Linked DNA regions of Marinomonas mediterranea MMB-1. The protein of the gene in region 2 interacts with the protein of the main gene of each other region in a pairwise test. Links are inferred from orthologs where the notes say so. Each region holds a gene or a part of one and is shown on either strand. Other genes may lie near its edges. The genes, in order: trkA and MARME_RS08950.

What was found.
Region 1: the proteins of MARME_RS08950 (region 2) and trkA interact in binary tests that used the Escherichia coli proteins (3 or more experiments, as listed by UniProt). The link is inferred for Marinomonas mediterranea MMB-1 from one-to-one orthologs.

What each region holds. Positions count from the first base shown.
Region 1 is NC_015276.1:3,753-19,513, forward strand. The notes cover bases 8,538-11,477. They hold trkA (Trk system potassium transporter TrkA), read right to left. Parts: upstream 10,725-11,477; coding sequence 9,351-10,724; downstream 8,538-9,350. Other genes in these bases: MARME_RS00060 (TrkH family potassium uptake protein), read right to left, coding at 8,538-9,270. Also shown: DNA replication/repair protein RecF, read left to right, coding at 1-142; gyrB (DNA topoisomerase (ATP-hydrolyzing) subunit B), read left to right, coding at 135-2,558; MARME_RS00030 (SDR family oxidoreductase), read right to left, coding at 2,688-3,539; MARME_RS00035 (winged helix-turn-helix transcriptional regulator), read left to right, coding at 3,665-4,084; MARME_RS00040 (MFS transporter), read left to right, coding at 4,271-5,419; gmhB (D-glycero-beta-D-manno-heptose 1,7-bisphosphate 7-phosphatase), read right to left, coding at 5,545-6,165; MARME_RS00050 (lysophospholipid acyltransferase family protein), read left to right, coding at 6,388-7,290; ybaK (Cys-tRNA(Pro) deacylase), read right to left, coding at 7,325-7,795; more of MARME_RS00060, read right to left, coding at 7,822-8,537; 16S rRNA (cytosine(967)-C(5))-methyltransferase RsmB, read right to left, coding at 11,492-12,850; fmt (methionyl-tRNA formyltransferase), read right to left, coding at 13,026-14,063; def (peptide deformylase), read right to left, coding at 14,148-14,654; DNA-processing protein DprA, read left to right, coding at 14,959-15,761. UniProt on the Escherichia coli protein: Part of the constitutive potassium transport systems TrkG and TrkH. May regulate the transport activity of TrkG and TrkH systems. Binds to NAD(+) and NADH.
Region 2 is NC_015276.1:1,954,522-1,970,113, forward strand. What follows is about bases 12,348-15,118. They hold MARME_RS08950 (PTS sugar transporter subunit IIA), read right to left. Parts: upstream 14,073-15,118; coding sequence 13,623-14,072; downstream 12,348-13,622. Other genes in these bases: mgtE (magnesium transporter), read right to left, coding at 12,348-13,332; MARME_RS08945 (HPr family phosphocarrier protein), read right to left, coding at 13,342-13,611; MARME_RS08955 (RNA polymerase factor sigma-54), read right to left, coding at 14,090-15,118. Also shown: Asp-tRNA(Asn)/Glu-tRNA(Gln) amidotransferase subunit GatB, read right to left, coding at 1-219; Asp-tRNA(Asn)/Glu-tRNA(Gln) amidotransferase subunit GatA, read right to left, coding at 222-1,682; Asp-tRNA(Asn)/Glu-tRNA(Gln) amidotransferase subunit GatC, read right to left, coding at 1,698-1,985; MARME_RS08900 (rod shape-determining protein), read left to right, coding at 2,228-3,271; rod shape-determining protein MreC, read left to right, coding at 3,293-4,129; rod shape-determining protein MreD, read left to right, coding at 4,126-4,599; MARME_RS08915 (Maf family protein), read left to right, coding at 4,608-5,204; rng (ribonuclease G), read left to right, coding at 5,197-6,651; MARME_RS08925 (YhdP family phospholipid transporter), read left to right, coding at 6,668-10,483; MARME_RS08930 (carbon-nitrogen hydrolase family protein), read left to right, coding at 10,498-11,319; ribosome biogenesis factor YjgA, read right to left, coding at 11,441-11,974; more of mgtE, read right to left, coding at 11,980-12,347; more of MARME_RS08955, read right to left, coding at 15,119-15,559. UniProt on the Escherichia coli protein: Seems to have a role in regulating nitrogen assimilation.

The DNA.
Region 1 (15,761 bases), 2.0 Mb from region 2 along the record:
AGAATCGCTTAACAGCCAAATATTTATAACCAGTGTTGGATCAGACAGTTTGGATTTTGTCTGGTCTGATGCGACAGATGTTCGTCACTTTGCTATGCGTAATGGCGAGTTGCAGAGGGTTGCAGGAGACTTAAATGAGTGAAAACAATTACGATTCGTCCAGTATAAAGGTGCTCAAGGGGCTCGATGCCGTCCGTAAACGTCCCGGTATGTATATCGGTGATACGGACGACGGAACAGGTCTGCACCACATGGTGTTTGAAGTCGTCGATAACTCGATTGACGAAGCCTTAGCAGGCCACTGTGACACGATCACAGTCACCATTCACCCAGACGAGTCTGTGTCTGTTTCGGATAACGGCCGTGGTATTCCGGTAGACATGCACGAAGAAGAAGGTGTCTCTGCTGCCGAAGTGATCATGACGGTATTGCACGCTGGTGGTAAGTTTGATGACAACTCGTACAAAGTATCTGGTGGTCTTCATGGCGTGGGGGTTTCGGTTGTAAACGCCCTATCAGAAAGTCTGACGTTGACCATTCGTAAAGACGGCAAAATCTATGAGCAGAATTATGTTCATGGTGTTCCGCAAGCACCATTAGCCATCATAGGTGACACGGATGGCGCCGGAACATCGGTTCACTTTAAGCCTTCTGCAGATACTTTTAGCAACATTTTATTTATCTACGATATCCTTGCGAAGCGTTTACGTGAATTGTCTTTCTTGAACTCTGGTGTGGCGATTCACTTAAAAGATGAGCGCAGTGGTAAGGAAGAATTCTTCAATTACGAAGGCGGTTTACGTTCTTTCGTAGAACATTTGAATACTAACAAGACGCCGATTAATGACATTTTCCACTTTATTTGTCAGCGCGACGACCTAGAAGACGGTATCGCTGTGGAAGTGGCATTGCAGTGGAACGAAGGTTTTCAGGAAAACATCTACTGTTACACCAACAACATTCCGCAACGAGACGGCGGCACTCACTTAGCTGGTTTCCGTGGTGCTTTGACGCGTACGCTTAATAATTTCATTGAGTCAGAAGGCTTGGCGAAGAAACAAAAAGTGGCAACAACGGGTGATGACTCCCGTGAAGGTTTGACTGCCATTGTGTCGGTGAAAGTACCCGATCCTAAGTTCTCTTCTCAAACTAAAGATAAACTGGTGTCTTCTGAAGTAAAAACGGCAGTTGAACAAGAAATGGCGAAACGTTTCGCTGAATACCTGCTTGAAAAGCCAAATGAAGCCAAAATCATCGTTAACAAGATGATTGATGCTGCCCGCGCCCGTGAAGCGGCTCGTCGTGCACGTGATATGACGCGACGTAAAGGCGCATTGGACATTGCAGGCTTACCGGGTAAATTGGCAGACTGTCAGGAAAAAGACCCAGCACTTTCTGAAATCTACCTAGTGGAGGGTGACTCTGCAGGTGGTTCTGCAAAACAAGGCCGTGACCGTCGTACTCAGGCTATCCTGCCTTTGAAAGGTAAGATACTGAACGTTGAGAAAGCCCGTTTTGATAAAATGCTGTCATCGGCTGAAGTTGGCACGCTGATTACTGCATTGGGTTGTGGTATCGGTCGTGACGAGTTTAATCCTGATAAATTACGTTATCACAGCATTGTTATCATGACCGATGCCGACGTCGATGGTTCTCACATTCGTACTCTTTTATTGACGTTCTTCTTCCGTCAAATGCCGGAAATTATAGAACGCGGGCACATCTTTATCGCTCAACCGCCTTTGTATAAAGTGACGCGTCGTAAGAACGAACTGTATATTAAAGACGAGCATGCACTTGAGCAGCATCTAATCGAAGTGGCTCTAGACGGCGCCGCATTGTACGTAAATGAAGGAGCGCCTGGCATTCAAGGTAGTGCGTTAGCGAAGCTGATTCGTGACTACATTGCAATTCAAGAAGACATTGAGCGTATGGCTCGTGTGTACCCACAAGATGTCATGAGCAAGCTTCTGTATGTTGCACCGCTTCGTTCTGAATCATTAACGGACGAAACAGAGGTCGCTGAATGGGTAGAACTACTTCGTCAGCAAATGCCAATGGATACCCGTACGGGCTTCCAGTTCGACTTCTCTGTAGAGAAAGACGAAGAGCGTAATGTCTACTTACCTGTTGTCGACATCATGTCGCATGGCGTAAACAACCGTTACCGCTTCGAAGCAACCTTCTTCTCATCGCCAGAGTACGCTCGCATTGTCGAGCTGTCAGAGACGGTGAAAGAGTTGTTCAGCGAAGAGTCTTACATCCAACGTGGTGAACGCACACAGATCGTAACCGACATTGACGTGATGAAAACATGGTTGATGAAAGAAGCGAAACGTGGAATGGACGTACAGCGTTACAAAGGATTGGGAGAGATGAACCCTGATCAACTTTGGGAAACGACCATGGACCCTGATTCTCGTCGTATGCTTCGTGTGACCATTGATGACGCGGTTGCAGCCGATCAAATGTTTACCACACTGATGGGCGACGAAGTTGAACCACGTCGTAACTTCATACAAGACAATGCATTGTCTGTAGCGAATTTGGACGTTTAATTAATCGTTAGTTTCGCGTAAGAATATAAAAAGCCCGATTTAGTTTTCTAAATCGGGCTTTTTTACTTTTTGCATGCGGCTCAATGTAGGGGAAACGATGAGCCGCAAGTTTTGACGCTATGTCGTTGCTTAAAGCGCTGCTTTAATGCTGTCTTGAATCGGTGTAGAAGGACGGCCGATTAGTGTTTCTAGGTCCTTGCTGTCGCTGTATAGCGCACCATTGGATGTACCCACATCTGAGTCCGCTAGAACAGCGGCGAACCCTTCTGGAAGACCTACACCGACAAGTACTTTTGTGTATTCTTCTGCTGGAAGATCTTGGTAAATTACTGTTTTACCAGATAGCTCGCTAACGTATTGAGCGTATTCTGTTAGCGTGTAAGCGGTAGAACCTGCCAATTCGTAAGTTTTACCTGCGTGACCTTCCGTTGAAACGGCTACCGCTGCTGCTTCTGCGTAGTCAGCACGTGTTGCAGAGGCGAATTTACCGTCTTTTGCACTACCTAATACAGCACCGTGTTCCAATGCTAAGCCTAGGTTTTCAGTGTAGTTTTCGTTGTACCAGCTGTTACGTAGGAGTACGTGAGGAACGCCAGACTCCGTCAAGGCTTTTTCAGTACCAACGTGCTCTTGTGCCAAGATCATTGGAGACTCAGTTGCGTTTAGTAGGCTGGTGTATGCGATGAGCTCAACGCCCGCTTCTTTTGCTGCGTTGATGACGTTCTGGTGCTGTGGAAGACGTTGACCCACTTCGCTAGAAGAAACCAAAACAACGCGTTTTACGCCTTCTAGTGCTGTCGTCAATGTTGCTGGATCTGAGTAGTCTGCTTTGCGTACTACAACGCCTTGGTCAGCCAGGTCTGCCGCTTTTTCTGGTGAACGAACGCCGGCAACGATGTCGCTTGCTGGTGTGCCGCGTGCTACTAAGCTCTCGATGACTAATTTACCTAATTTGCCTGTTGCGCCTGTTACTAAAATCATAATGTTGACTCCTAAGTTAGATTCTTTATGAAATGTTATTTTCTGTGAGAAAGTAGTTGGTTAATTCGATAAAACTAATTTAGACTATAAACTAACTAAAAGTAAGTACGTACAAAAAGGTAAGTATGAAAAAAATTGTGCAAATATATGGTAAACCGATGGACATCGATTCTGAGAAGATGTTTGCCGAATACGATCGAGGTGACGTTCTGTCCAGTAACTGTCCTTCTAGAGAGATTATGAAGCACATAACCAGCCGTTGGGGCATTATGGTTTTTGTGGTTCTGCGGGATCGAGAGAAGCACCGTTTCAGTCATTTGCGTCGACGTATTGAAGGCGTCAGTGAGAAGATGCTGGCACAAACGTTAAAACAACTCGAAGGCGATGGTCTGGTTGAACGTATTGTTTACCCTGTGGTACCGCCGCATGTTGAGTATCAATTGACGGAGTTAGGGCACGAGGCCTGTAAAAAGGTGCTTGAATTGGTTTGTTGGATCGAAGGCAATACCATCGACATCATGGAGCAGAAATTAGGGGCAGGATAGTTGGCATTTGCTTTAAAGTCTGCACCTAAATAGTGGGTTAATATTTTAGAAAATTAAGTATTTGTTTTTAAAGCTCACTACTTCTTTTTGTACGATCTCCGTGATTAAATGCGCATTGTTTGGAAGAGCATTCGTTTCTTCTTTTCTCCCTTATGCTTATTTAGCAATGCCTTTGAGATCATAGAAATGCGTATATTTGAATGGAAACGCACGGTGACCTATTGCCTGATGTTTATCGCCTGTGGGGCGGTCAGCGGTATGTTAGGGCCTTGTTTAATCTATTTGGCGAACCGATCGGATTCGTCCGTCGCTGAAATTTCTGTGCTTTTCACTGCCCGTGGCATTGGTAATATTTTGGGTGCCTTAGTGGCATCTAGAATGTATGACCGCTTTTCAGGGCATCATTATCTGGTCGCCATGTTGGTGATCATGATATCTGCTACGTTACTTGTGCCCTTCTCTACCGCCCTGTGGGTACTGATTGGATTGTTTGTTTTACTTGGCGCAAGCGAAGTGTCCGTCAATACGGGCGGTAATTTGATGATGCTGTGGTTGCATCGAGAGAAAGTCGAGTCCTATGTCACTGCTCTGCATTTAAGTTACAGTTTAGGTGCGATGGTTGCACCGCTTATATTTGTGGCGATGAATGGGTTAGGTGGCAGCTATGGGTGGGGAATCTGGCTGATAGGCTTGTATTCTGTGCTCTTCCCTATTCTGTTGCTTAAACAAAAAACGCCCGTATTAGAAACCTCTTCTAGTATTCAATCTGATGAACCTAAAAAGCAGACTAAGCTGTTTGGTGCTTTTCTATTTGTCATCTTCTTGTATGTTGGAATTGAAGTCACTGTGGCGGGTTGGATTTCAACGTATGGCAGTTTAATGGGCATGAGTGAAGACAGTGCGGTTGTATTGGCGACGTGGTTCTTTATGGCCATGTCTTTAGGTCGACTGATATTTGTCCCCTTATTGCGTTGGTTAGCGTTAGTGCCCTGTGTGTATGCTTTGATGTGTGTGTGCGCGGTTTCGATTCTAGGGATTAACGTCAGTGGCTCTAGTGAAGGGATGTTGGCTATGCTGGTCTTCGGTCTTGGTTTTGGTTGCTCCGCGTTGTTTCCTATGATTTTCTCGTTCGCCAATCGGATTCTAACGTTAACAGGTAAACGTACGGGCATTATTTTCTTTTGTTGTGGTTTGGGCGCCTTGGTTGCGCCATCGCTAACTGGCCCTTTAATCGATGCGTTTGGTGTAGGCTCATTTCCGATATTGCTTATGATCCTATTTGGTTTCTTTGTTTTGAGCTGGACTTATGTATTGAAGCTAGCGAAATCACATTAACCTGCGATTGTTATTAAACGCTCGCAAAAGCACTTTATCTATCATCTTCTATAGGACTTACTTTTTATAGACAATGATAGATAAAGCGCAGAATAAGCCAGTGGACTTGTTCACACCTTCCTTAATTAATTAAACTTATGCAGTGTCGCTAGCGCAAATGCAGCAAGGTCTGCATAGACATCGAAGTAAAAATCGAACGCTTTGTACTGAGTGTCACGACCTTTGCCCGTTAGAACTAATGAAGGGTGGCAGCCTCTAGCATGACCGGCTTCTAAATCGCGTTTTGAATCGCCGACAATAATGGCGCTTGTTTGCGTAAAGTCGACGCCTATCTTGGACTCAATGGTTTCAATCATACCGGGCAAAGGCTTTCTGCAATGGCAGCCATCATCTGGGCCATGAGGGCAATATTCTATGCCTTCGATTGTCCCGCCTTCAGAATGAACTAAATTCAGCATTTTCGTGTGCATGGCGTTCAATTCCGTTTCATCATAGTAGCCGCGTGCAATGCCTGATTGATTGGTTACGACGAAAATCCGAAACCCTGCTTTTGACAATGCTGCGATGGCTTTGATACTCCCAGGCAAGGGCTGCCATTCATCAACCGACTTTATATAGGCGTCAGAGTCATAATTGATAACACCGTCTCTATCAAGCAAGATAATAGGTTTAGTTTTACTGTTGTTTCTATCGGTTGTTTGCTGCATTTTCGTTTCTGTCGCTTTTATTGTGTCTTGTTTTCGCATGTCTGTATTTTCAAGTACGCTCAAGGAACGTTTTTGGGTAATGCGTTAATCAAAGAAGTCGAGGGAAGTTAGCCTATAATTTACTGTGTTTGTTCGATCAATGCGACTTTTATTGATGACGTTTGAGTCGAAGAAATAGAGTACAATAGCGCTTCTTATCATGTTGTTTTTCGTTGTCTTTAATTGTGTTTGTATTTAACTGCTTTTATTTAATGGTGGCCTATGTCCTCAGATCAGCCTAAGTCTGCGCTTGTTACAAGTTTAAAGCTTATCGGTGCTTTGCCGTTTTCAGTCAAGCGAACACTAGGTCGATTATTTGGCCGTTTCTTTATTCGGTTAGATAAACGCACGGTCAGAGGGATTGATCAAAACTTGGCACTCTGCTTTCCCAATATGGCACTGGATGAGCGTAAGGCACTTCGTAATCAACGCTTAGTGCACATCGGACAGACGGGGATGGAGATGCTGCATGCTTGGACGCATACGCCAGAAGAGCTTCTGACCTTGCTAGAATTTGGTGAGGGCGTAGATGAGTTCAAACACGCACTAGAAAGCGAGCAAGGCGTGTTGTTAATGGCGCCGCATTTAGGCAGTTGGGAATACATTCCGTCGTTCGTTTCTCAGATGCGCACGATGACGACGATGTATCGTCCGCAGAAAGACAAAGCAATGGATGCGTTTATTCTTGAATCTCGCAAGAGAGCGGGGACGGAACTGGCACCGACTGATCGCCGCGGTGTCATGCAGCTCATGAAAGCATTAAAGTCCGGCGGTGTTGTTGGGATTCTGCCTGATCAGGTTCCAGCAGAAGGCAGTGGTGAATACGTCCCCTTCTTTGGACAGCCTGCTTACACCATGACGTTAGCGAGTCAGTTAACTTCCAAGTCTGGCGCGAAGGCGTTTATCTGTGCCGTCTTTCAAACTCAAAAAGGTCTGAAGTTCGAAGTCTTTCCCCTAAATGAAAATTTCTATAGTGAGGACTTACAAACTTCTACAGCTTCTCTAAATAAGAGTCTTGAGTCATTGATATTACGTCACCCTGAGCAATATCAATGGGAGTATAAGCGCTTTAAAAAGCAAGCGGATGGTTCGTCTTTGTATCCTAGATCGTCGGATAATGATTAGCCGCCATACTGCGTTGTGAAGCGTGAATACCTCCTTACGATTCACGAATATCTGAAAACTGTCCCTGCCGACACTGAGCTGCTAGATCTTGGGGAGATAAACCAATATCTAGTCCTCGTTTTCCCCCACTGACATAAATCTTATCGTACTCTAGTGCACTTTGATCGATCAGAGTTCCTAGTGCTTTTTTCTGTCCAAGAGGACTAATACCGCCCACTAAATACCCTGTGAGACGCTCGGCTTCTTTAGGTTCGGCCATACGCAGTTTTTTGACCTTAAGCGCGGATGCTGCTCGTTTTAGGTTTAAGGTTCCAGTCACCGGCACGATGCAGACGAAGAAGAGTTTATCGTCTGACACGAGTAATGTTTTAAACACTTCTTCGGGTTGTAAATTCAGTTTATCAGCCGCTTCATTACCAAAGTTTTTACAACTCGGGTCGTGATCGTATTCATGTAGGGAAAAGTCGACTTTGGCTTTTTTTAATTGATTGATTGCTGGTGTCACGTAACGTTCTCCTTTTGCTTTTTGTTTTATCGTTGCCAGAACATCGGCGTAAATAAAACAAGCAAGGTAAAGACCTCAAGACGCCCTAATAGCATAGAGAAGCAAAGCATCCACTTGGCTGGGTCATTGATACCCGCAAAGTTGGCGGAGACGTCTCCTAAACCCGGTCCAAGATTGTTAAGCGTTGCTGCCACCGCAGACCACGCTGTCACCTGATCGATGCCTGTCGCCATAAGGCCAATCATCAGAATAACGTAGACAATGAGATACGCAGAGAAGAAACCCCAAACGGCCGAAACGACTCGTTCAGGAATGGCTTTTCCGCCTACTTTAATTGGGATCACAGCACTAGGATGAACAAGTCTTTGGATTTCTCGTACACCTTGTTTCAGAATCAGAAGGATACGCATAACCTTCATACCACCGCCAGTGGAGCTTGCACAACCGCCAGCGAAGGAAGTAACAATTAACAAGAAGGGTAAGAAATGCGGCCATGCTGAAAAGTCTGAGGTGCCAAATCCAGCGGTGGTCGCAATTGAAATACTTTCGAAGACCGCGTAACGGAACGCGAGATCCCAGTCGTAGGTAGCAGTTAAGGTCAGTCCGAGCGTCGTCAATGTGACGGTACAAAACAATATAAAGATAAAGAAGCGCGCTTCTGGGTCTTTGAAATAGTGTAAGACGCTTTGATTTCGCCATGCGTAAAAGTGCAAACCAAAGTTGATTGCCGATATGAACATAAAGAGTGAACACACCACTTCAATCGCGACACTGTTGTAATAACCGATACTGGCATCGTGCGTTGAAAAGCCGCCGATTGCGACAGTAGAGAAGCTATGACAGATTGCGTCGAACAAGGTCATACCTGCTAACCAATAGCCGACTGCACAGACCGTTGTTAGCGATGCATAGATATACCAAAGTGCTTTTGCGGTTTCTGCTATTCGAGGCGTGAGCTTGGAGTCTTTCACTGGCCCAGGTGTTTCGGCGCGATAAAGCTGCATACCCCCTATGCCTAGCATCGGCATGATAGCCACAGCCAGTACGATAATCCCCATTCCGCCCAACCATTGGAGCTGCTGACGATAGAATAAAATGGAAGGGGGTAATCCATCGATGTGAGTAATGATGGTTGCACCGGTTGTGGTTAATGCTGAAATAGATTCGAATAACGCGTCGGTAAAAGTCAGAACGGGGTCCGTCGAGATAAGAAATGGGACTGAACCGGATAGCCCCAATACGAACCAGAAGAGAACGGTCACCACGAACCCATCGCGTATTTTTAAGTCTGCTCGTTGGTTTCGGACTGGAAACCAAATAAGAAAGCCACTCAACAGGTTAATCGCAAGCGCTGAGGCAAACGCGCCGAGTGTGTCATCTTGATAGATCAAGGAGACAATGATGGGTGGAATAAGCGATAAGCTGAACACCATCACTAGGATACCAATCACCCTTAGAATAACCTGTATGCGCATATGTTTTTTCCGTTTCTCTTAATACGACTGACTGGTCAGCACGTCGATCTTCATTTGGTTGTCTGAGTGTTGTGGTGACGTTAGAAGAACGTAAGTCCTACTTGGAACAATTGCTCTACTGCTGGAATTTGTTTCTTGTTGGAGACGAACAAGATAACGTGGTCTTCGGCTTCGATCTTCACATCTCCCGATCCCAATATAATGTCATCGCCTCGCACGATGGCACCGATGGTTGCGCCTTCTGGAAGGTGGATATTTGAGATCTTACGGCCAACGACTTTAGAAGAGTTATAGTCGCCATGAGCGACGGCTTCCAATGCTTCGGCTGCCCCTTTACGCAGTGAGTGAACGTTCACAACATCACCGCGACGGATATAGGATAGAAGACTACTGATGGTGGTTTGCTGAGGTGAGATCGCAATGTCGATCATGCCCTTTTGAACAATATCAACGTAAGCAGGGTTATTAATGATGGTCATGACCGTTCTCGCCCCCAGTACTTTTGCAAGCATGGACGACATAATATTGGCTTCATCATTGTTTGTCAGCGCACAGAAAACATCGGTTGATTCTATGTTCTCTTCCAGCAATAACTCTTGTTTCGATGCATCTCCGTTTAGAACGATTGTACTGTTGAGTGTTTCTGAGAGATATCGACAACGCTCTGGGCTGCGCTCAATAATTTTTACTCGATATTCTTTTTCCAAACTTTGCGCTAGGCGCTCACCAATATTACCGCCACCTGCAATGATGATTCTACGGTATGGTGTATCAAGTGGGCGCAGTTCACTCATGACGTCCAACACATCGCGTTGAGCCGTTAGGAAGAAGACTTCATCGTTTGCTCTAATGTGCGTATTACCATCGGGCTTAATCGCCTGACCATCGCGATAAATCGCAGCAATACGGGTTTGGATGGAAGGCATGTGTTCTTTCAAAAAGCTAATTGGCTGATCGATTAGCGGCCCGCCTGTCTCAGCTTTAACCACGACTAACTGGATTTTGCCCTCTGCGAACTCCATCACTTGAAGCGCACCTGGGTAACGAATTAGGCGGCTTAGATGTTTCGTGACTTCTTTCTCTGGACTGATACGCACGTCGATCGGCAACGCAGCGTCGGAAAATAGTTTTGGGTATTTCGCATAGGCGCTGGATCGAACACGGCCTATTTTTGTCGGGGTTTTGAAAAGCGTGTGTGCAATTTGGCAGGCAACCATGTTGATCTCGTCTTGGTTACTCACTGCGATGAGCATATCGGCATCATTGCAACCCGCTTGATCGAGTACGTCTGGGTGTGACCCACTTCCTTCTACAGTTTGAATATCGAGTCGATCTTGCAGCTCTCGCAGCCTTTGTTGATTACTGTCGACAACGGTAATGTCGTTATCTTCATTTGCAAGATTCTCTGCAAGAGTGGCCCCAACTTGGCCTGCACCGATAATGATAATTTTCATATACTGCCTTAGGAGGAGATGGCTCTCACTCAGGTTCTGATTTGCTAGTATGTTAAGGAAGCGGTGAACAAGACGAGATTACTCACACGCTGAAGTATATCGACTCGCTCGGGTTTTCCTGAAGTACGAATGTCGTTTCCTATCTTGTTAATTCTAAACTCCTTCTTCGTTAGTTTTAATGTCTATTTCAAATTAATTGACTCTTTTTTTCATTGGCTGTGGTAATTCGTAATATATCCGCATACATCCGACCACTTACCTACTCTTTATACAGTCTCTCGTACCACTCTTGTTATCTCTTAAGTCGTCAGATCGACCATCAGAACAGCGGAACTCATCACGCCGACTATTGCCGACATCTGCCGATATCCTGAATCCCTCGCTAGTTGTGCATGTGTTTCCGTTACCATATTTTCTAGTGTTGTAATTAAGTATTGTCATTGAAAGCGCGTTAAGTGTTTCAAAGAAAGTCGTCGATAAACGATCGATTTAGACGGCGCTTTATTTTACAAAAGGCTCTGTTTAAAGAGCTTTGTTTTAGATCGCTCTATTTTTCAGAGAGCTTTGTTTTACAGAGAGCCTTGTCGTAGAAGTAAGTTGCATTAGACAGATAATAAAAAAGGAGTGTTTCACGTGAAACACTCCTTTTAAGGCGTTAGTTGCAGAGTAAGGTTGTAGTTGATGAGGGCGCGGTAGTCAGTTTACTAAAGTCGTTTGACTACGCTCTATCAAGAAAGACAGCTGTCATTCGGTCGTGACGATCATTTTTAATTTTTGACAGCCGTTTTTTGAAACAAGCAATAGTAGAAACCATCATGTCCGTCTCGTTTGGGCAGTAGCTGAATACCGTGATCCGTTTTTGCATTTGAGATGTTCATCGCAAAACCACTATTAATGGTATTCAGAGGAACTTCTAATGCGTTTGAAGTCCGAGCGAGAAAGCGATCTACTTGTTCGCTGTTTTCTTCTGGCATGATGGAACAGGTTGCATAAAGTAAGTATCCGCCCTCTTCAACCACTTGCCAAACGTTATCCAGTAGCGTCGACTGAATTTCGACGAGCTCTGAAATATCAGCTGGCTTTCGGTTAATCTTAATATCTGGATTGCGTCGAATGACACCTGTTGCAGAACAAGGTGCGTCGAGTAAGACCTTGTTGAACGCTGTTTTGTCCCACCAGTTATTTAGGTCACCTGCATCACTCACGATCAACTCGGCTTGATAGCCGAGTCTCGTTAGATTGTCTTCAATGCGTTCGAGTCGCCAAGGTTCCAGTTCAATTGCCGTTAGTTCTTGATTCGGCATTGCCTCAAGTAGATGCCCCGTTTTTCCTCCTGGCGCTGCGCAGGCATCCAATACCCTTTCGCCTTGTTGAGGGTTTATTATCCGAGCAGATAGTTGAGCGGCTTCGTCTTGGATGCTCACAAATCCGCTTTCGAATTTTGGCAATACAAAAACAGGCACTGGATTTTCAATATACAATCCTGAGTCTATAGAGAGTGTTTCACGTGAAACAATGCCCTCCTCATCGAGCCATGATTTATATGTTTCACGTGAAACCTTATCAAGGTTAACTCGAATACACATCGGAGGACGTTCGTTGCTGGCTTCAACAATAGACTCAAAACTGTCAGGCCAGTTCTTTTTAATACGTTTCACGAGCCACTTAGGAAGATTAAATGCCACAGAGGGCTGAGACGAAATCTCTGAAATGATCTCTTCACTGTCTCTTTGATATCGGCGCAAAACAGCATTTATGAGTTTCGTGGCCCAGTCCTTTTTTAGCGTGCGACAAAGTTCAACCGACTCATTTATAGCAGCGTGATCCGGTGTACTCATATGCTGAAGTTGATAAAGGCCTAACAGCAACGTCGAATAGACATCGTAATCACGCTCTTCAAAAGGCTTTGCGAGTAGGCTCAATGCAATCGAGTTCAGCGTCGGGAAATGACGACAAACACCAAAGCAAAACTCTTTTAACAATGCGTGATGATCGAAATCTACTTTGCCCTGAATCTTTGATAATTGAGTCGACAAAGAGCCCTGTTGAAGCAACACTTGTGTGATTACTTCAACGGCGGCTTCGCGAGCGCTAAGTGAAGGTGGGTTTTGTTGAACATCTGACATTCGTGTTTTCTCTTAATTGTTTTATTGACTCACAGGGCCTAGTAAGTCGCTTCGCTCTACTTAACATTATTAGCACTACTACTAACTATCAAGGTATCTATTAAGGAGTAGTGCTAAAGAATGATCTAAGGGTGATCGTTAAGGAATCGTTCTAACGAACAGCGCTAAGGCGTGCTTAAGAATCGGCTTTTAACATCGAGCGCCCGACACTCAAAGAGGCTTTATGCTTTCCATTCAACGCATCTTGAACCGACATCCGTTTACCACTGGGGAACTGAACCGTTTCTAAAGCGAGGATGCCATTACTTGTTTGAACGAATACACCCTCTTTTCCTGATGCGATTATGGTTCCAGAGTTAGACTGTCCTGCTGCAATAACCTGATCCGCGTTAATTCCTTCAATGCTTTCAGAGTTAACAGTTGTCGCTGAATGAATTTTCATTACGCCAGACTCTGTTTGCGTATAGGCAACAGGCCATGGATGTAAGCCTCGTACCTGACGCGCAATGCTTTCAGCAGATGTTTCCCAGTTAACCTCACCTTCTGTCTTGGTCAACTTACCTGCGTAGCAAGTTAACGCCTCGTCTTGTTTTTCCGGCGTAATCGTACCAAGTTTGATTTCCTCAAGCGCGCTAATCAACGCCTCTCCACCAAGCGGTGCAAGCCTATCGTGCAGAGTACCAGAGGTGTCTTCTTCAAGAATGTCACATTCTACTTTGAGTAACATATCGCCAGTGTCTAAGCCGACGTCCATCTGCATAATGGTGATTCCGGTCTTTGCATCCCCTGCTAATAATGAACGATGGATCGGCGCCGCACCGCGCCATCGTGGTAGCAAGGAAGCATGTACGTTTACGCATCCTAATCGAGGCGTATCCAATACCACTTTGGGAAGGATAATGCCGTACGCTGCGACAATCATAATGTCGGCGTTTAGATTGGCTAAGGCGTTTTTATCTTCGTCTAGTTTGAAATTTAACGGCTGATAAACGGGAATATTATTCTCAAGGGCAAGCTGTTTGACCGGGCTGGCAACGAGCTTTTGCCCTCTTCCTGCTGGACGATCGGGCTGGGTATAAACGGCAATGACTTCGTAGTGGTTTTCTTGCGCATTATCCAATACCGCTTGAAGACTAGCCGAGGCAAATTCTGGCGTGCCTGCAAATACAATTCTAAGGGGTTTATCGTGAGAGGTTGTGGTGTCTTGTGACATTCAATTATTCCTTATTCGATAACAAAAAAATCAGGCCGGAGCCTGATCTTTAGGGATTCATCTGCTTCATTTCTTAGGCAATGTCTATGCACGCTTCTTTTGGAGCTTCTGAAGTTTGGACTTGATTCGATTGCGCTTTAGCGGAGAAATGTAGTCGACAAATAACTTGCCGTCCAAATGATCGATCTCATGTTGAACGCAAACTGCCATGAGTTCATCGACTTCCATTTCGAATGGCTTACCGTCGCGATCAAGGGCTTTGACTTTTACCTTTGCAGCTCGGTAAATGTGCTCATAATACCCTGGTACGGATAAGCAGCCTTCTTGAAACTCATTTGGCTCGTCGTCTAATACAACAAACTCTGGGTTAATAAACACCATTGGTTCATTGCGTTCTTCTGAGTGATCCATAACGACAATACGTAGGTGTATATCAACTTGTGTCGCGGCAAGACCGATGCCGCTTTCGTCATACATAGTATCCAGCATATCGTCGATGTATGCTTGAATCTCAGGAGTGACTTGCTCGACCTCTTTCGCGACGGTGCGCAATTTTGGATCTGGGTATTCTAATACGGGTAAAACTGCCATAGCGGTATTCCAAATAGTTCTGTACTGACTTTGTTTTGGGTCGCCCCAAAAAGCCTTATTCGATTCTCTTTATTGTAACTCAAACAAGGCGACAACGCCGAGTGCCTATGGCCGAATTTTGTGCAATATGATTGAATAGCGCCAATAGAAAGTCTTAATCACCTCATGATTAAGTGAAAGCCTGTGCTCAGAAATGTGTTTTGAGGGAGCATTCATGTTACGCCGCTCGGTAATAGCGCTCGTGATGCAAGTAAGTGTGACGTAATAACGACGACAATCAATATGATCAATACAAGGACCGTATATGGATCAAACCTACCTAGACCTTTCGCTAGAGCAATGGTTTTGCCTCAGCTTTATCGACGGCGTTGGCCCTACGAGATTAGCGCGCCTTTATACGTATCTAAAGACATTAGAAACTGACCAAGTTGCAACGCCTTTAAAAGTGGCAACGCCTTTACAAGCCGCAACGACGTTAAAAGACCGTTTAGATATTGAAACCTTGCAGAAACTCAAATGGCCTAAGCCGACCGCCATTCACGCTATGGCCTTTTTACACTCGAATGTTCTGCCTGAAGACGCAGAGAAAAAGCGAGAAGTAACCAAGCATTGGCTGCAAGCTCACGAGCAGCATCACATCGTATTTCGCGATGATGACCGCTTCCCTCGTTTACTTCGAGAAATACCGGTGGTCCCCACGTTTCTTTACGTGCAAGGTCATCCAGCTGTGTTGCAGCATCAAACTTGTTTAGGTGTTGTTGGCGCTCGACGTGCTTCAAGTTTTAGTTGTAAAACCACGCAAGATTGGAGCGCTACGCTCGCCTCGAAAGACATCTGTATTGTCAGTGGTGGTGCCATGGGCGTCGATACTTATGCTCATCAAGGCGCATTGGATGTTCAAGGAAAGACCGTGGTTGTGATGGGCACGGGATTGCTTAATCTCTACCCGAAACAAAATATCGGATTGTTTACGAAGATTGTTGAACAAGGTGGTGTACTAGTAAGTGAATACCCGCTAACAACAGAAGTAAGAGCGCACTTGTTCCCTCCTAGAAACCGAATTATCAGCGGTATCAGTTCTGGTGTACTCGTTGTCGAAGCGTCTGA
Region 2 (15,592 bases):
TGTCATGCCGATTTCTGCGTCTACAGCATGACCAAACATAACTGCCATGCGTAATGCTTCTTTGTTGAAGACCGGTAGTGCACCAGGCATTCCTAGGTCAACGAGTGTTGTGTTGGTGTTTGGCTCGGCGCCAAAGCTGGTCGCGGCGCCAGAGAATAGTTTCGATTTTGTCGCCAATTGAGCATGAATCTCTAGGCCGATTACGACTTCCCAGTTCATGTTTAGGCTCCTTTTACTAAGCTAGGGGTTTGAGTGTGCCAGTCAGTCGCTTGCTGGAATTTGTGTGCGACGTTAAGTAGTTTGGCTTCGTCAAAATAATTGCCCATGATTTGTAGGCCAACTGGCATGCCGTTGCTGAAGCCTGCAGGAACAGACATGGCTGGGATGCCAGCAAGGTTGACCGATAATGTATAAATATCTTCCAGATACATTGCTACTGGGTCTGTTGTTTTTTCACCTAGGCCAAAGGCGGTCGTTGGTGCTACGGGCCCCATAATAACATCGACTTCTTGATAGGCTTTAACAAAGTCTTCTTTGATAAGTCGGCGTATGCGCTGAGCTTTTACGTAATAGGCGTCGTAGTAACCTTCAGACAGTGCATAGGTGCCAACCATGATGCGCTTTTGTACTTCTTTACCGAACCCTTCGGAGCGAGTGCGCATATACATATCAAGCAGGTCTTTAGGGTCTTCACAGCGGTGCCCGTATCGAACACCGTCGAAGCGGGAAAGGTTTGAAGAGGCTTCAGATGGCGCGATGACGTAGTAAGAAGGAATGCTAAGGTTTAGGTTAGGGAGTGAGATCTCTTGGACGGTAGCGCCCAATTTTTCAAATTCTTTCACTGCATCCATGATGACCTGTGCAACGTCAGAGTCTAAGCCGTCACCGAAATATTCTTTAGGAAGGCCAATTTTTAAGCCTGCTAATGGTGAGTCTATGGACGCAAGATAACCTTCTGTGGCTGTCTCGGAGCTGGTTGAGTCGTTTGTATCGAAACCTGCAAAAGACTGCAATAAGTACGCGCAGTCCTCGGCGCTTCGTGCCATAGGGCCAGCTTGATCAAGACTAGATGCATAGGCAATCATGCCAAAGCGAGAGACTCGGCCGTAAGTGGGTTTTAAGCCGGTGATGCCGCAAAATGACGCAGGTTGGCGAATAGAGCCGCCGGTATCTGTGCCTGTCGCGGCAACACAGAGTCCTGCTGCAACAGCTGCTGCGGAGCCGCCAGAAGAACCTCCGGGAACAGTATTGATATTCCAAGGGTTTTTTACTGCGCCAAAGTAGCTGTTTTCATTGGATGAGCCCATTGCAAACTCGTCCATATTTGTTTTTCCTAGTGCGACGGCGCCAGCTGCTTTAATGCGTGCGGTGACAGTCGACTCATATGGAGGTACAAAATTATGGAGAATTTTTGAGGCGCATGTTGTAAGTACGCCTTCGGTACAAAATAGGTCTTTGTGGGCAACAGGAATGCCAGTCAGCGGAGAGGTCTCTCCGTTTGCAATTGCGTTGTCTGCGGCTTGTGCTTGCGCCAATGCTAGCTCATCGGTGACCGTAATAAAGCTGTTGAACTGCGGATCAATTTCGTTGATGCGTTTTAGGTAGTCTTGCGTTAACTCAACGCTTGAAAGCTCTTTTTTGCGCAGTTTCTGCGCGAGAGATCGGATGTTTTGATCAATCATTTATAGGTACTCTAATTAGTCGATAACTTGCGGTACTAGAAATAAGCCAGACTCAGTCTGAGGGGCGTTGGATAAAAATGCCTCTCGACGATCTTGTTCAGTCACGACGTCTTCACGCAGTCTTTGGGTCGCCTCTAGTGGATTAGAAAGGGGTTCAACTCCATCTGTATCGACTGACTGCATTTGTTCTACTAAATCAAGCACGCTGGATAATGAGTGCTGATATTCTTCTGCATCCTGATCGCTAAGTGATAAGCGCGCCAGATGTGCAATCTTTTGCACGTCTTGTTTCTCTAGGGACATGATCCACCTAATTTATTTTACGTTTGAAAAATACTTTTTATTGTATCCGCATCTGCGTATACGAGAAAGATCTAGTAATGAAAAACTGGTTATTAATCCCAAGAAACAAAAAAAATCGAATAAACAAAGAAATAGAACACATTTATTACGTAATCATAGTGGAATCACCTTGCTCAAATGACCGCTGGTTGGTACATTTTGTCGCTGTTCATATCGTTTTTTTGTTCAGGGTGTAGGAATTCATGTTTAAGAAAATCAGGGGAATGTTCTCAAGCGATTTGTCGATTGATCTAGGAACGGCAAATACCCTTATCTATGTACGCGATCGCGGTATTGTGCTTGACGAACCCTCAGTGGTTGCGATTCGTCACAATGGAAATCAGAAAACGGTAGCCTCAGTAGGTGTAGACGCCAAACGTATGTTGGGTCGTACACCGGGCAATATTACAGCGATTCGCCCTATGAAGGATGGTGTCATCGCAGATTTTCATGTTACCGAAAAAATGTTGCAGTACTTTATTTCTAAAGTGCACGAAAATAGCTTATTAAAACCAAGCCCTCGCGTATTGGTGTGTGTGCCTTGTAAGTCGACTCAGGTTGAACGAAGAGCCATTAAAGAATCCGCGTTGGGTGCAGGTGCAAGGGAAGTGTATATTATTGAAGAGCCAATGGCTGCGGCGATCGGGGCAGGGCTACCTGTTGCTGAAGCGTCTGGCTCAATGGTTATTGATATCGGCGGTGGTACCACGGAAATTGCAATTATCTCTCTTAACGGCATTGTTACTCGCGAGTCTATTCGAGTCGGTGGTGACCGATTTGATGAAGCGATTACAACGTATGTGCGACGTCAGTATGGTAGTTTGATTGGTGATGCTACGGCAGAGCGTATAAAAACTGAGATTGGCATGGCATACCATACGGGAGAGGAGCTTCAAATCGACGTTCGTGGTCGAAATCTTGCCGAAGGTATTCCTCGCTCGTTTACATTGCGAAGCACGGAAATACTGGATGCGCTGCAAGAGCCATTGGCGCAAATTGTTCAAGCGGTCAAAGGTGTGCTTGAACAGTCTCCTCCAGAGCTTGCTGCTGATATTGGTGAAACAGGTCTAGTATTGACCGGTGGTGGTGCGTTGTTACGTGAGATCGATCGTTTAATCAGTGAGGAAACAGGGTTGCCTGTTATTGTTGCTGACGATCCGTTGACTTGTGTCGCCAGAGGCGGTGGTCTTGCAATAGAAATGATGGATAAGCATGCATCTGAGTTATTTACAGCGGATAATGAATAGTCTGTAAATTAGGGGTCTGCTATTAAAAACTCATTTTTCTTCACGGGTAAGGTCTCCGGCGTAAGGTTTTTTATGTTGGCCGCTTTGTCCATTGGCATGATAGTGGCAGATGCTCACTATCATGCTTTTACAACGGTTCGTCCTTATTTTACTTGGTTAGTCACGCCCATACAGCTTGTGGTTAATGCGCCTAAGCAGATGCTAAGTTGGGCAGGCGATCATTTAGAAAGTCGTGAAGACTTGGTGCTGGAAAATCAAGGGCTAAATGAAGAGCTGTTGATATTACGCAGTAAGTTGCAAAAACTTAATGCGCTTCGTGCTGAAAATGTGCGCCTGCGTGAGTTACTTGATGCTTCGCAGCGTGTAGACGAGAAAGTCGTTATGGCGGAAGTAATAGGCTTTGATCAGAACGCCTACAGCCATAAGGTATTAATTGACAAAGGGTTCTCCTCTGGGGCTTATGTTGGACAACCTGTTTTAGATGCAACAGGGGTCTTAGGTCAAGTGGTAGAGACCGCCGCTTATACTAGTCGCGTTCTCTTAATAGCCGACGCTAGTCACTTTGTTCCTGTAGAGCTTGCTCGTACTGGGCTTCGAAGTGTGCTTCGTGGTACGGGTGATCTGAAGCGCATGGAGCTAATGAGTGTGCCGCATACGGCCGATATTAAGAAAGGCGATATACTGACTACGTCAGGGCTCGATAAACGTTTTCCCATTGGTTATCCAGTTGGTGTTGTGCGCTCCGTCAAGCATGTTGCAGGGAATCCTTACTCTGAGATTGATGTTGTTCCATTGGCTCAGCTAGGTCGCAGTCGCCATGTTATGCTAATTGATCGTCCGGAGCTAAAGAGACAATGAAATCTAGCTTTATTTTTCTATTGACCTTTATTGTCGCGTTAATGCTCGAAGCTCTTCCTTTTCCCGATGATCTTGTTTGGTTTCGCCCAGAATGGGCACTACTTGTCGTACTATACTGGGTAATAGCGTTGCCTTATAAAGTAGGTGTAGGAGTGGCGTGGTTTCTTGGGCTGATGGTTGACCTATTGCAAGGTGGTATAATTGGTCAGCACTCTTTAACGTATGTCATCATTGCTTATGCTTGTGCATTGTTTTATCAAAGGCTTCGTATGTACATGCGTTGGCAGCAAGGTGTCTTTATATTTTTGCTTGTTAGTATCAATCAACTGGTTAATTTTTGGTTGGATCACTATGTTGGCAATGCTGAACCGACTCTAATGATATTTATGCCAGCGATTATTACCGGCTTTTTATGGCCTTGGTCTTTCGTGGTGCTGAGAAGTATTCGTCGACTCTATTCTATTAGTTAGGAATTATAATGATTATCCTCGCATCCGCATCCCCTAGGCGCAAAGAGCTACTTGGTACGTTTGTCGGCTCATTTGACGTGATGCCTGCCGATATTGATGAGACGCCATTAGCGCTAGAGCTACCTAAAGAGTATGTTGCAAGAGTAGCAAAAGAGAAGGCCTTTTCAATTGCTGATAAGCTCAACATAGACTCAAATGCCATTATTATTGCATCGGATACGAGTGTCGTAATAGACGGTGAAATTTTAGGGAAACCTGATGATCTTGATGAGTCTAAAAGGATGCTGCGCTTGCTTGCTAATCGCTCTCATGACGTTATGACGTCGTTATGTATTTGCGATTCTCGCTTACAAAGAGTGGTGACAGATGTTGTTACAACGAACGTAGAGTTTAGGAATATCTCCGATGTGGAGATTGAGTTGTATTGGCGTACTGGTGAGCCGATAGATAAAGCGGGCTCATATGCTATTCAAGGTATTGGAGCTAGCTTCGTTAAGTCTATGTCCGGTTCGTATTCCGCTGTTGTTGGTTTGCCGCTTTTCGAAACCGCTAAACGTTTAAATGAATTTGGTGTTCAAATTTTTCAGGAGAATAACGATGAGTGAAGATGTTCTCATTAATGTAACGCCAATGGAGATACGGGTAGCATTAGTCGAAAATGGCGTGTTACAAGAAGTCTATATTGAGCGTTCTAGTCGCAAAGGTATTGTAGGTAACATATATCAAGGTAAAGTTGTCAGAGTTTTACCAGGTATGCAGGCCGCTTTTGTTGATATTGGTTTAGAGCGGGCTGCATTTATACACGTTTCCGAGATTGCTGACCGTGATGCGGTTAATCCCAGTGATCAAATAGGCGACTATTTGCGAGAAGGTCAATCGCTCGTTGTTCAGGTTACGAAGGACCCAATTAGTACCAAAGGTGCTCGTCTAACCACTCACTTGTCTATTCCTTCAAGATATTTGGTGTATATGCCTGACCAAGCACATGTCGGTGTAAGTCAGCGTATTGAAGATGAAAGTGAGAGAGAGCGCCTGAAGTCGCTTGTGTCTAAAGCCTTGACGGATGCAGATGAAACAAGCGGCTATATTCTACGGACCGCTGCAGAGAAGGCTGGAGAAGAAGAGATTCTTTCGGATATTAAGTTTCTCACGCGGTTATGGCAGTCCGTCAAAAAGAGGATGAAGAGCGCTAAAGCTCCGTCGGTTATTTACGAAGATTTACCGCTTCATTTAAGGACAATGCGTGACCTTATTAGCCTGACAACCGAAAAAATCAAGATCGATTCTAAAGAAAATTTTGCCAAACTTAGATCATTTGCTGACGATTTCATTCCAGAACTTTCCAATCATATTGAGTATTATCCTGGTGAGCGCCCGATATTTGATCTTTATAGTGTCGAAGATGAGATTCAAAGGGCTTTAGACCGAAAAGTGTCATTGAAGTCTGGAGGGTATTTGTTAGTCGAACAAACTGAGTCAATGACAACCATCGATGTCAATACTGGGGCGTATGTCGGCACACGAAACTTAGAAGAGACCATTTATAAGACCAACTTAGAGGCAGCGACGGCTATTGGTCGACAGCTTAGGTTACGTAATCTTGGTGGAATTATAATCATCGATTTTATCGACATGGAGGATGAAGAGCATAAGCGTCAGGTTCTTCGCATGTTGGAAAAAATACTTGAAGTGGATCACGCAAAAACGAAAATCACGGGTGTGTCTGAGCTAGGGTTAGTCGAAATGACGCGTAAAAGAACGCGAGAAAGCCTAGGTCAGGTTTTGTGTGAGCCATGTCGAGCTTGCCGTGGTAGTGGCTTGGTAAAGACGCCTGAGACGGTATGTTATGAAGTGTTTAGAGAGATTCTTCGTGCCGATCGTGCATATAACTCTCAAACGTATACTGTGTTGGCTTCGAGTTCGGTCGTTGAGCGTTTCTTAGACGAAGAGAGTGTTGCAGTCGCTGAGTTGGAAGCTTTTATAGGTAAAACAATTCGATTCCAGGTTGACCCTGTTTATACGCAGGATCAATATGATGTCGTATTGAGGTGATCCAGAGGGTAAAGAGGTGAAAAATGTTTCTCGATGGATTGTGAATTTGCTATGGTGGTCGGCCGTCGGCTTTGTCGTCGTGCTCGCTGCCATTGTTGTTAGCGTAAAGCAGCTTTTACCTTTAGCAGATCGTTACCGCCCTCAAATAGAAAGCAATATTAGTCAAATCATTGGGTTGCCCGTTCAAATCGAAACGTTTGGCGGGAGCCTAAATGGTATTGATATATCGATTAACATTTCAAAGTTAGGTATTAGTACCGTAAGCGGCGAAGCAGTTGCTTCTGTTGATCAAGTCGCTCTGTCCTTCGATACCTTTAAGTCCCTGCTTACTCTTTCTCCTCAGTTTCGTAATGTGCGCGTAAATGGGCTTTCCCTTCACCTCAAAGAGTCGCACGGTAAGATCGGTCTTGTTGGCTTTAATTCGAATGCTTCGCCTGATTCCGTGTCTGACCCTGAAGTCGTTGCGGAGCGAGTGATTGATTATTTATCAAGCCAGAAGCAATGGATCATTAATGACTCGAAGATATCGTTAACAAGTGAAAACTTTGATTCTCAAATGCTTCGTATCCCAACATTTGTAATACGTGAATACGCCGATCGTACGATGGGGCAGGCCGAGGTTTTTGTTAATGATCAAATAACGCCAATAAAACTGAAAGCAAGAATTAAGGAGTCTTTTGCTGGGTTTGGTTCCGGAAAAGTGGACGTGTATGCAAGAATTCCAGAGCAAGTGGCATCTTTGGAGTGGATTGAGAGTGAGCGATTTACGTTTCTTGATCAAGTGAAAGTTGGGGGAGAGGCGTGGTTTGCCTATGTGCCTGATTCTTCTTGGTCATTGCGGTTTATACCTAGTCGTTTAGTAGTAAATGGTAACGATGGCTCTTCATTAGGCGTGCAAGGTGACTTTTATACCCAATATCGACGTGCGTCTAATGATCTTCGTATTTCTGTTTCGAACATGGTGCCAAGTTTTACAGGTTTGGAGGTACTTCCTAGAACGAATCTAACATTTGATTATGACCTCGATGAAAAGCGAGCACTATTGTTATTTGATGAGCTGGATGCTCAGTTTGCGAGTGCTGTTGGCGTAAAGTTTTTGCCAGAATCGTGGATGGCCTCAAAGCTTATAAAAGGGTTGGAAGGGCAAGGTTACCTAAAAAATGCTTCGGTAAGAATATGGGGTGATCGGCATCAGCATTTTCAATATATAAGCAATCTTGAAGACGTTGCTGTAGTCGGTTTTAGGGGGATTCCAAAAGTAAATCACCTAAACGCTATATTTAGTCTGACTGAAACGAACGGGTATATCCAATATCAAGCGCTAAATTCCACCCTGCAGTTTAATGAGGTCTATGACATAAGTTGGGAGACTGATGCGCTGGAAGGGCTTGTTGAATGGCGTACGCAAGATAAGAGAACGACGGTCGTCGGCACGGATCTTAGTGTCAGTAGACATGGTGCTGATATCGGTGGTGAATTCCGCTTAGAGGTGCGTCCAAATGACGAGGATTGGATGGTTCTCAATATATCAGGGCGCAACATTCCTACACAAGATAGATTGGATTATATACCTAAGCGGGGTCTTACCTCGGATTTAAAGGAGTGGATAAAGGTCTCTTTGTCGAACGGGAGAGTGTTGGAAACGGGGGTGGTCGTTCAAACTACACTGCAACATGCTGACCCACAGATACGATTAGAATTAGAAACTGAAGGTTTGGATATCAAGTTTGCCAATGACTGGCCAGTGGCTAGAAATACTAAGGCCGTACTAAATATTCAAAATGACTCCGTGAATGTTGATGTTGAATCGGCGAAGTTTGGCGACCTTGATATTTCGGACTTACTCGTTGCTGTGCCTATTTCGTCAGGTAAGGCTCGTTGGATTAATATTAAAGGCAGCGTTAAAGATGATGCTGATAAAGTGCTTACCTCGTTGCGCGCAACACCGTTAAATGATCGTGTATTGAAGGCGTTTGATGATTGGAGTTTGCGCGGTGAGGTGGCGGGACAGTTTTCGGTATCGGTTCCTCTATCTGGGGAGAATGCACCGATTGTGGATGTCGATTTGTCATTCAAAGACAATGATATTTATATTCGTGACCTTAATTTTGAGGGGCGAGTTATAGAGGGGGTGCTTTCCTTTAGTTCAAAAGAGGGTCTTCACGATTCTCACCTTGTTGTTGATAGCTTAGGTGGAAGGACTGACATCGAGTTGTTGTCGGATTACGTTCGCGACGGTGAGCTCGCTATTGCTGGTGAGCTGAAAGGCACCTATAAAGCGAGAGAGTTGGCTCAGTGGAGAGGGTTGTCACAAGCGGTAATAAGTAAAATCGATGGAAATGCGACATACCAAGGTAGTTTTAGTATTAATAAATCGCAATCCAATCAAATCGATTTGGATATCTACTCATCCCTTGATCAATTAGAGTTATCGCTGCCTTCCCCTATGGATAAGGCAAAGGGGAGTGAAGCTTTTGCAAAGGTTGATCTCAAATTTCATCAGGATGATGTCATTATTGATGTTAATTACAATGATTTTGTAACGGCAGAGATGGCTTTATCCAATAATGAGTTGGTTGGGGCAAATATTGGAATAGATCAGTCAGTTGACGACATGGCGTTAAATAAAGGGGTGTATATACAAGGGCGGCTCCACAGTATCAGTGTGCCTGAATGGAGTGATGCCATGTCCGATATAATGCCAGGCTCTGGTACTGATTCCAATGTTGATACACCTATTCAGTTAACGAAGCCAACATGGTTGAAAGGGCTTGATGTGGTGCTCGATCAGGTTATTGTGAATGAACTTAATATATTGAACAATGTTAAGATCGATCATCGTACTGCCTCCGCCGCCGATACTGTCTTTGTGAACTCTGATGAAATGGAGTTGCGTTGGTCTTCAAACCAACATGGTCCTGTTTTTCATTTTGGCTTTTTGAGTTGGAATACGTCAGATAAATCATCTGACACGAGCGCCGAGCAAGGTGCTTTCCTTAGCGCTCGCCAAGTTCCAAATGTGACGCTTATCTTAGATGAGTTTTATCTAAATCAGCAGCCGTTAGGTGATTGGAATTTACAGATCAATCGACTTGGCGGTGGGCGTGTAAAAGTAAGCCCTATAGTCACCCAACTTGATAATGGTAGCGTTGACGGTAGCTTGTATTGGCAGGAAACTGGCGAAGAGAGTAGTGTAGAGCTGTCTTTAAAGTTAACGGGTAATAAGGCTGAGGAAATAACGAGGAAGTTCTCGGATGTTCCTTTTATTAAGTCTGATGACTATCAATTTGATATTGCTTTGGCGTGGCAAGGGACACCGTTTGACTTCGACAGAGAGACGTTATCTGGGCGTATAAAGTTTGACGTTGAAGATGGTAACTTTAATCAAGTTGATCAGCTTCCGCCCTTTTTGAGGGTGTTGGGGATATTTAATATTGATACGTTGGCTAGGCGCTTGACGTTTGATTTTTCAGATCTCTATGCTCCAGGTTTACCTTTCGACTCTTTCAAAGGGTTGTTGACCTTAAATAATGGGCAGTTAAAAACCACGGAGCCAGTTACAGTGAGCGCGCCAACCGCTGAAATTGAGCTAAATGGCAGTGCTAATTTAATTGATGAAACGTTAGATGAGAGATTGACTATTACACTTCCAATTTCAAGCACATTGCCCATCGCTGGTTTTTTACTTGCGACACCTCAAATAGCTGGGCTGCTTTTTATTACGGATAAGCTTATAGGTAAGCAGATATCTAAAGTAACAAGTGTTCAGTATTCGATCGTGGGGCCATTTTCTGATCCCAATGTTGAACCTGTCAAATTCAAACCAAATTGATCGAGGTATAAGTGATGCGTATTGCCGGAATTCAAATGACCAGCACTGCAAATATAGCCTCCAATTTAGAGTATGTTAAAGCAGCAGTAGCAAAAGTTGCGCAGCAAGGTGCGGATCTTGTCGTGTTACCTGAAAATGTTCTGTTGTTCTCTGGTCGGAAGCTTAAAGTGGTTGCTGATGAAGAGCTCGAATTAGGGTTGTTGAGCAGCATCTCTGGTTTAGCGAAGCAATATAGTTTGCCTATTTTAATTGGCTCTCATCCCAAGGCTACGAGATATGACGGCTCCCAAATGCCAAGAGGCAGGGTTCGTCAATCGAGTATTTTATTTGATGACACTGGGGTGCAGTGTGCGCGGTATGACAAAATACATCTGTTCGATGCCGCAGTATCGGATAAAGCGGGTCAATATCGAGAGTCTGATTATATAGAGCCTGGCGATTTAACTTCGGTCGTTGTGAATATTGCTGGAGTGCAGGTGGGCTTATCTATATGTTATGACCTGAGGTTTCCTGAGCTTTTTCGTGAATTGGCTCAAAAAGGTGCTGAGTTGATTGTTGTTCCGGCTGCATTCACTTATCAGACGGGTAAGGCGCATTGGCAAGCGTTATTGCGTGCTAGGGCAATTGAAAATCAGTGCTATATTTTAGGTTTAAATCAATGTGGCTGGCATACTGAAACACGTCAAACCTATGGTCATTCGCAATTGATTGATCCTTGGGGTGAGGTTGTTAGTGAGCTAGGAGAAGAGCCTGGTGAGCTGTTAGAGGTGCTTGATTTAGATGTTTTGAAGGTAGTTAGAGAAAAAATGCCATGTTTGCTTCATAGGCGTATTTAGCGTGTTTCTTTTGTGTAGTGTTTGATGTAGTGGTCTGAAAGTGCAGGTAAAATAGATTAAATACACCTTGAAATGCGTTTTGTGCTGATTCTAGGTGTATTTAAATCTAGTGGCTAGTAATCTATAGATTGAGCTTCTTCTCTTGTATCTCGCGTAATAGTTTGAAAAGCTTTTTCTTACTGGTTGTTTTGTTGCCTTGTTCCGCTTCTTTTTGAGATTGTCTTATAAGTTGACGAAATTGCTGGATGTCGACATCAGGGTTTTCTTCAATGTATTTTTTGAATACTTCTTGACTACTATCTGCATTAATCAATTGATCTCGTGTTGCTTCAAGTTGATGAAATAGCTTGTTATGCAGTGCTGAGGTGGTATCAAAAAGATCAACTCGATGTTGAATCGCTTCATGATCCTCGCTGCGCATCACTTTACCAATATATTGAAGATGGCGGCGTTGCGCTTCTCTCTGTTTGATTCGGTCTGCCTCATCCAGTGCGTCTCGCATGGTTTCGGACATGGGGACTTTTGCTCTTTGTGATTTGCTCAGAGCGACCAGTTGCTTACCGAGGTCCTGAAGCGCTTCCATTTCTCGCTTGATCTGAGTTTTGCTCTTATAGTTTTCGTCGTCAAACTCGTCGTATTGTTCAAATTCTGTCATTGTATTTACACTAAAAATAAAGTTGCTAAACCTAAGAATGATAAGAAGCCGACGACATCGGTCACTGTTGTAAGAATTACGCTTCCCGCAAGTGCTGGGTCAACGCCTAGTTTCTTTAGAATGACGGGGAGCATGGTTCCCGTGATGGCGGCAAATAATAGATTGATAATGATTGCTGCGGCAATGATATAGGCTATCTGGAGATTGTCAAACCAAAGAGCTGTCATTGCTGCGATAACGGTTGCCCATAATATCCCGTTGAGGGCTCCGACCACAATCTCTCGATTGAGTAGCCACCCTGTATTGGTTGCACCGATTTGATTTAGGGCGATTCCTCGAATAACCAAAGTCAAAACCTGTGAACCAGCGATTCCGCCCATGCTGGCTACTATTGGCATTAGAATGGCGAGCGCTACGATTTGATCTAACGTGTCCTGAAACAGTCCTATAACGTAAGAAGCAATGAAAGCGGTGACTAAATTGACTCCGAGCCATACAGCGCGTCGCCGAGTTGTTTTTAAAATGGGAGCGAACGTGTCTTCGTCATCCTCTAAACCTGCCATCGATAGCATAGAGTGCTCAGCTTCGTCTCGAATGACATCAACGACATCATCGATTGTAATTCGTCCCAATAGTTTTTTTGTCTCTGGATCAATCACTGGCGCTGAGACCAAGTCTAATTTTTCGAAAAGCTGAGCTACTTCGCTGGCAGGCATGTCCGAAGTGATTGTGGTCGTTTCCGTTTCCATTATTTCGCGAACAGTAGAAGAGGTGTCTGCGACTAATAGTTTTGTGAGAGGTAAGGTGCCTAGAAATTTGTCCGATCGACTGACGATTAATAGATTATCAGTCATGTCAGGCAGTTCTTGGTGTCGTCGTAAAAAACGAAAAACGATATCGACCGTTATATTGGGTCGGATCGTAATGGTGTCCGTGTTCATGAGTCCGCCTGCGGAGTCTTCAGAATAACTCAGCAGGGTTTCTACACGGGCGCGATTTTGCGCTGTCATTGACGCGAGAACTTCTTTTACAAGAGTCTCAGGTAAATGTTGAAGAATATTGGTTAAATCGTCGTGCTCAAACTGTTCAGATACGGCAACAAGTCGTTCCGTATCCATTGTTTTCATGAACTGAGCACTGATGTCTTCACTTAAATATTGAAGAACCTCACCTTCGTTCTTATCGTCGATTAGGTCCCAAAGCAGCTTACGTTCTTTTGGTGGAGAAGATTCTAGAAGTCTTGCTACATCCTGAGCGGGTAGAGCACCATTGAGCAAATACCGGATTTGCATCGTTGTTCCAGACTCAAGTGATTCATTTACTGTCTGGAGGTGTTCTTGAGTGGTTTGCTCAGTCATGTAGTGGGCTTACTCCGCTTCGCCGAATCGATTAGCAATGACCTCGACGATTGCGTCCATAGCGTCTATTTCATCATCGCCGTTCGCCTTTATTTTTAAATCTGTTCCTTTACTAGCCGCCAGCATCATCATAGCCATGATGCTTTTTCCGTCTACGTTTCGACCATCTTTTTCGATGGTAATATCGCACGAAAAGCGAGTCGTTGTTTCAACCAGTTTACTGGCTGCCCGAGCATGTAAGCCTAGTTTGTTTACAATAGTGACGGTCTTTTCCTGCATGGCAGTCGCCCTTATACTTGTTGTAGAAATGAGGTTATCAATTCTTCGTTTGTTGTAGTATCACGTAGTCTCTTTAATTTATCTGGAGATTGTGCCATTTCTGCAATTTGAGATAACGTCTTAAGATGTCCCTCGCATTCGTTAGGAGGGGCTATCAGTGCAAATATTAAATCAACGGGTTGTCTGTCTATTGAGTCGTAATCAATGGGTTTTTCTAGAGACATAACAACAAGGGCAGCATGATTTGCTTGTTCAAATCTACAGTGCGGAATTGCTATTCCGGCTCCGACGCCAGTACTGCCGAGCTTCTCTCTTGCTAAAAGCGCATCGTAGACTGCTTCTGACTCACAATGCAGCCTCGCCCCAATAGCCTCGGCTAAAAATTCCAGAACTCTTTTTTTGCTGGCAATTGGTTGATTAGCAAAAACCAGCTCACTATTGACTAATTTTTCTAAAGACATTGTTGATATGACCTACCTTAAATAAGGCGCTTTCGTTCATTGGAAGGAGGGATGTTCATCGCCTCGCGATATTTTGCGACGGTACGTCTCGCAACTTGTATTCCTTGCTCGGCAAGTATCGTAGCTAGCTTATTGTCACTAAGAGGCTTTTTAGCCGGTTCTTCTGCAATAAGCTTTTTAATCATGGCACGAATAGCCGTTGAGGAGCATTCTCCGCCAGAGCTTGTATTAACATGACTCGAAAAGAAATATTTGAGCTCAAAGATACCTTTAGGAGTATGCATGTATTTTTGAGTTGTGACACGAGATATTGTTGATTCATGCATTCCGACTTCTTCTGCCACGTTATGGAGTACCATCGGTTTCATTGCCTCTTCGCCATACTCGAAGAATTCGATCTGCCTATTTACGATACAGCTGGCGACCTTTAGTAGGGTTTCATTTCTACTTTGAAGGCTTTTTATAAACCACTTGGCTTCCTGTAGCGAGGTCTTTATGTAGTTTACGTCTTCCGAAGACGCTGACTTGTTTGCCATTGCTGAATAGGTTTCGTTGATCTTTACTGGTGGTAGCGCATCATTGTTTAGTTCAACTTGCCAAATACCATTTTTCTTTTTTACTGAAACATCAGGAATAACATAGTCAGTGTCTGAGGTGTCAATTGTCGAGCCGGGTTTTGGGTTTAGTTGTTGTATAAGCGCGATAACGTCTTTAAGCGCCTCTTCCTTTAAGCGTGTTTTCCTACATAGCTGGGCAAAGTCGCGATTCCCGAGAAGTGGTAAATAGTTATCGATAACGTTATGGGCGGGTTTAAACAATTGGTGATTGTGAAAGCCTTCCAGTTGGACTAATAGACATTCTCTTAGGTCTTGCGACGCAACGCCAACGGGGTCAAATCGTTGGACGCGATGTTGGACAGCGACAACTTCATCGAGCTCTAAGTCTTCAAGTTCAGAGGCAAGGGATTCAAAGACTTCTTGCACGCTGATCGATAGGTAGCCATCGGGTTGAACGCATTCAATTAAAGCATATGCAATTTCAATGTCTCTATCAGAAATATGAGTAAGGTTTAGTTGCCATATTAGATGGTCTTGTATATTTTCGGATTCAGAATTTCTACTGTCTAAGTCGAAATCACCATCAAATAAAGGTGCGTCAGAGGCCGCTGCTGTATTTTGATACGTGTCGTCCCAACTACTGTCGATAGAGAGTTCTTCAGGGATACTTTCCGTCCATTCAGACTCTACTCTTGCTTCTTCTGAGTTAGTGTCGCTCTCTGCTTTTTTTTCGGTTTGATTGCTGGATTCTGATGACGCTGCAGCTGCACTCTCGTCTTCATCTAGTTCAAGAAGTGGGTTAGATTCCAGAAAATCGTGTATTTCCTGTTGCAGGTCAATAGTTGAGAGTTGAAGTAAGCGTATCGCTTGCTGCAACTGTGGAGTCATAGTTAACTGCTGACCGATTTTTAGCTGTAATGACTGCTTCATGGAGCAACTCTTCTTTTATGGAACGCGTTATGC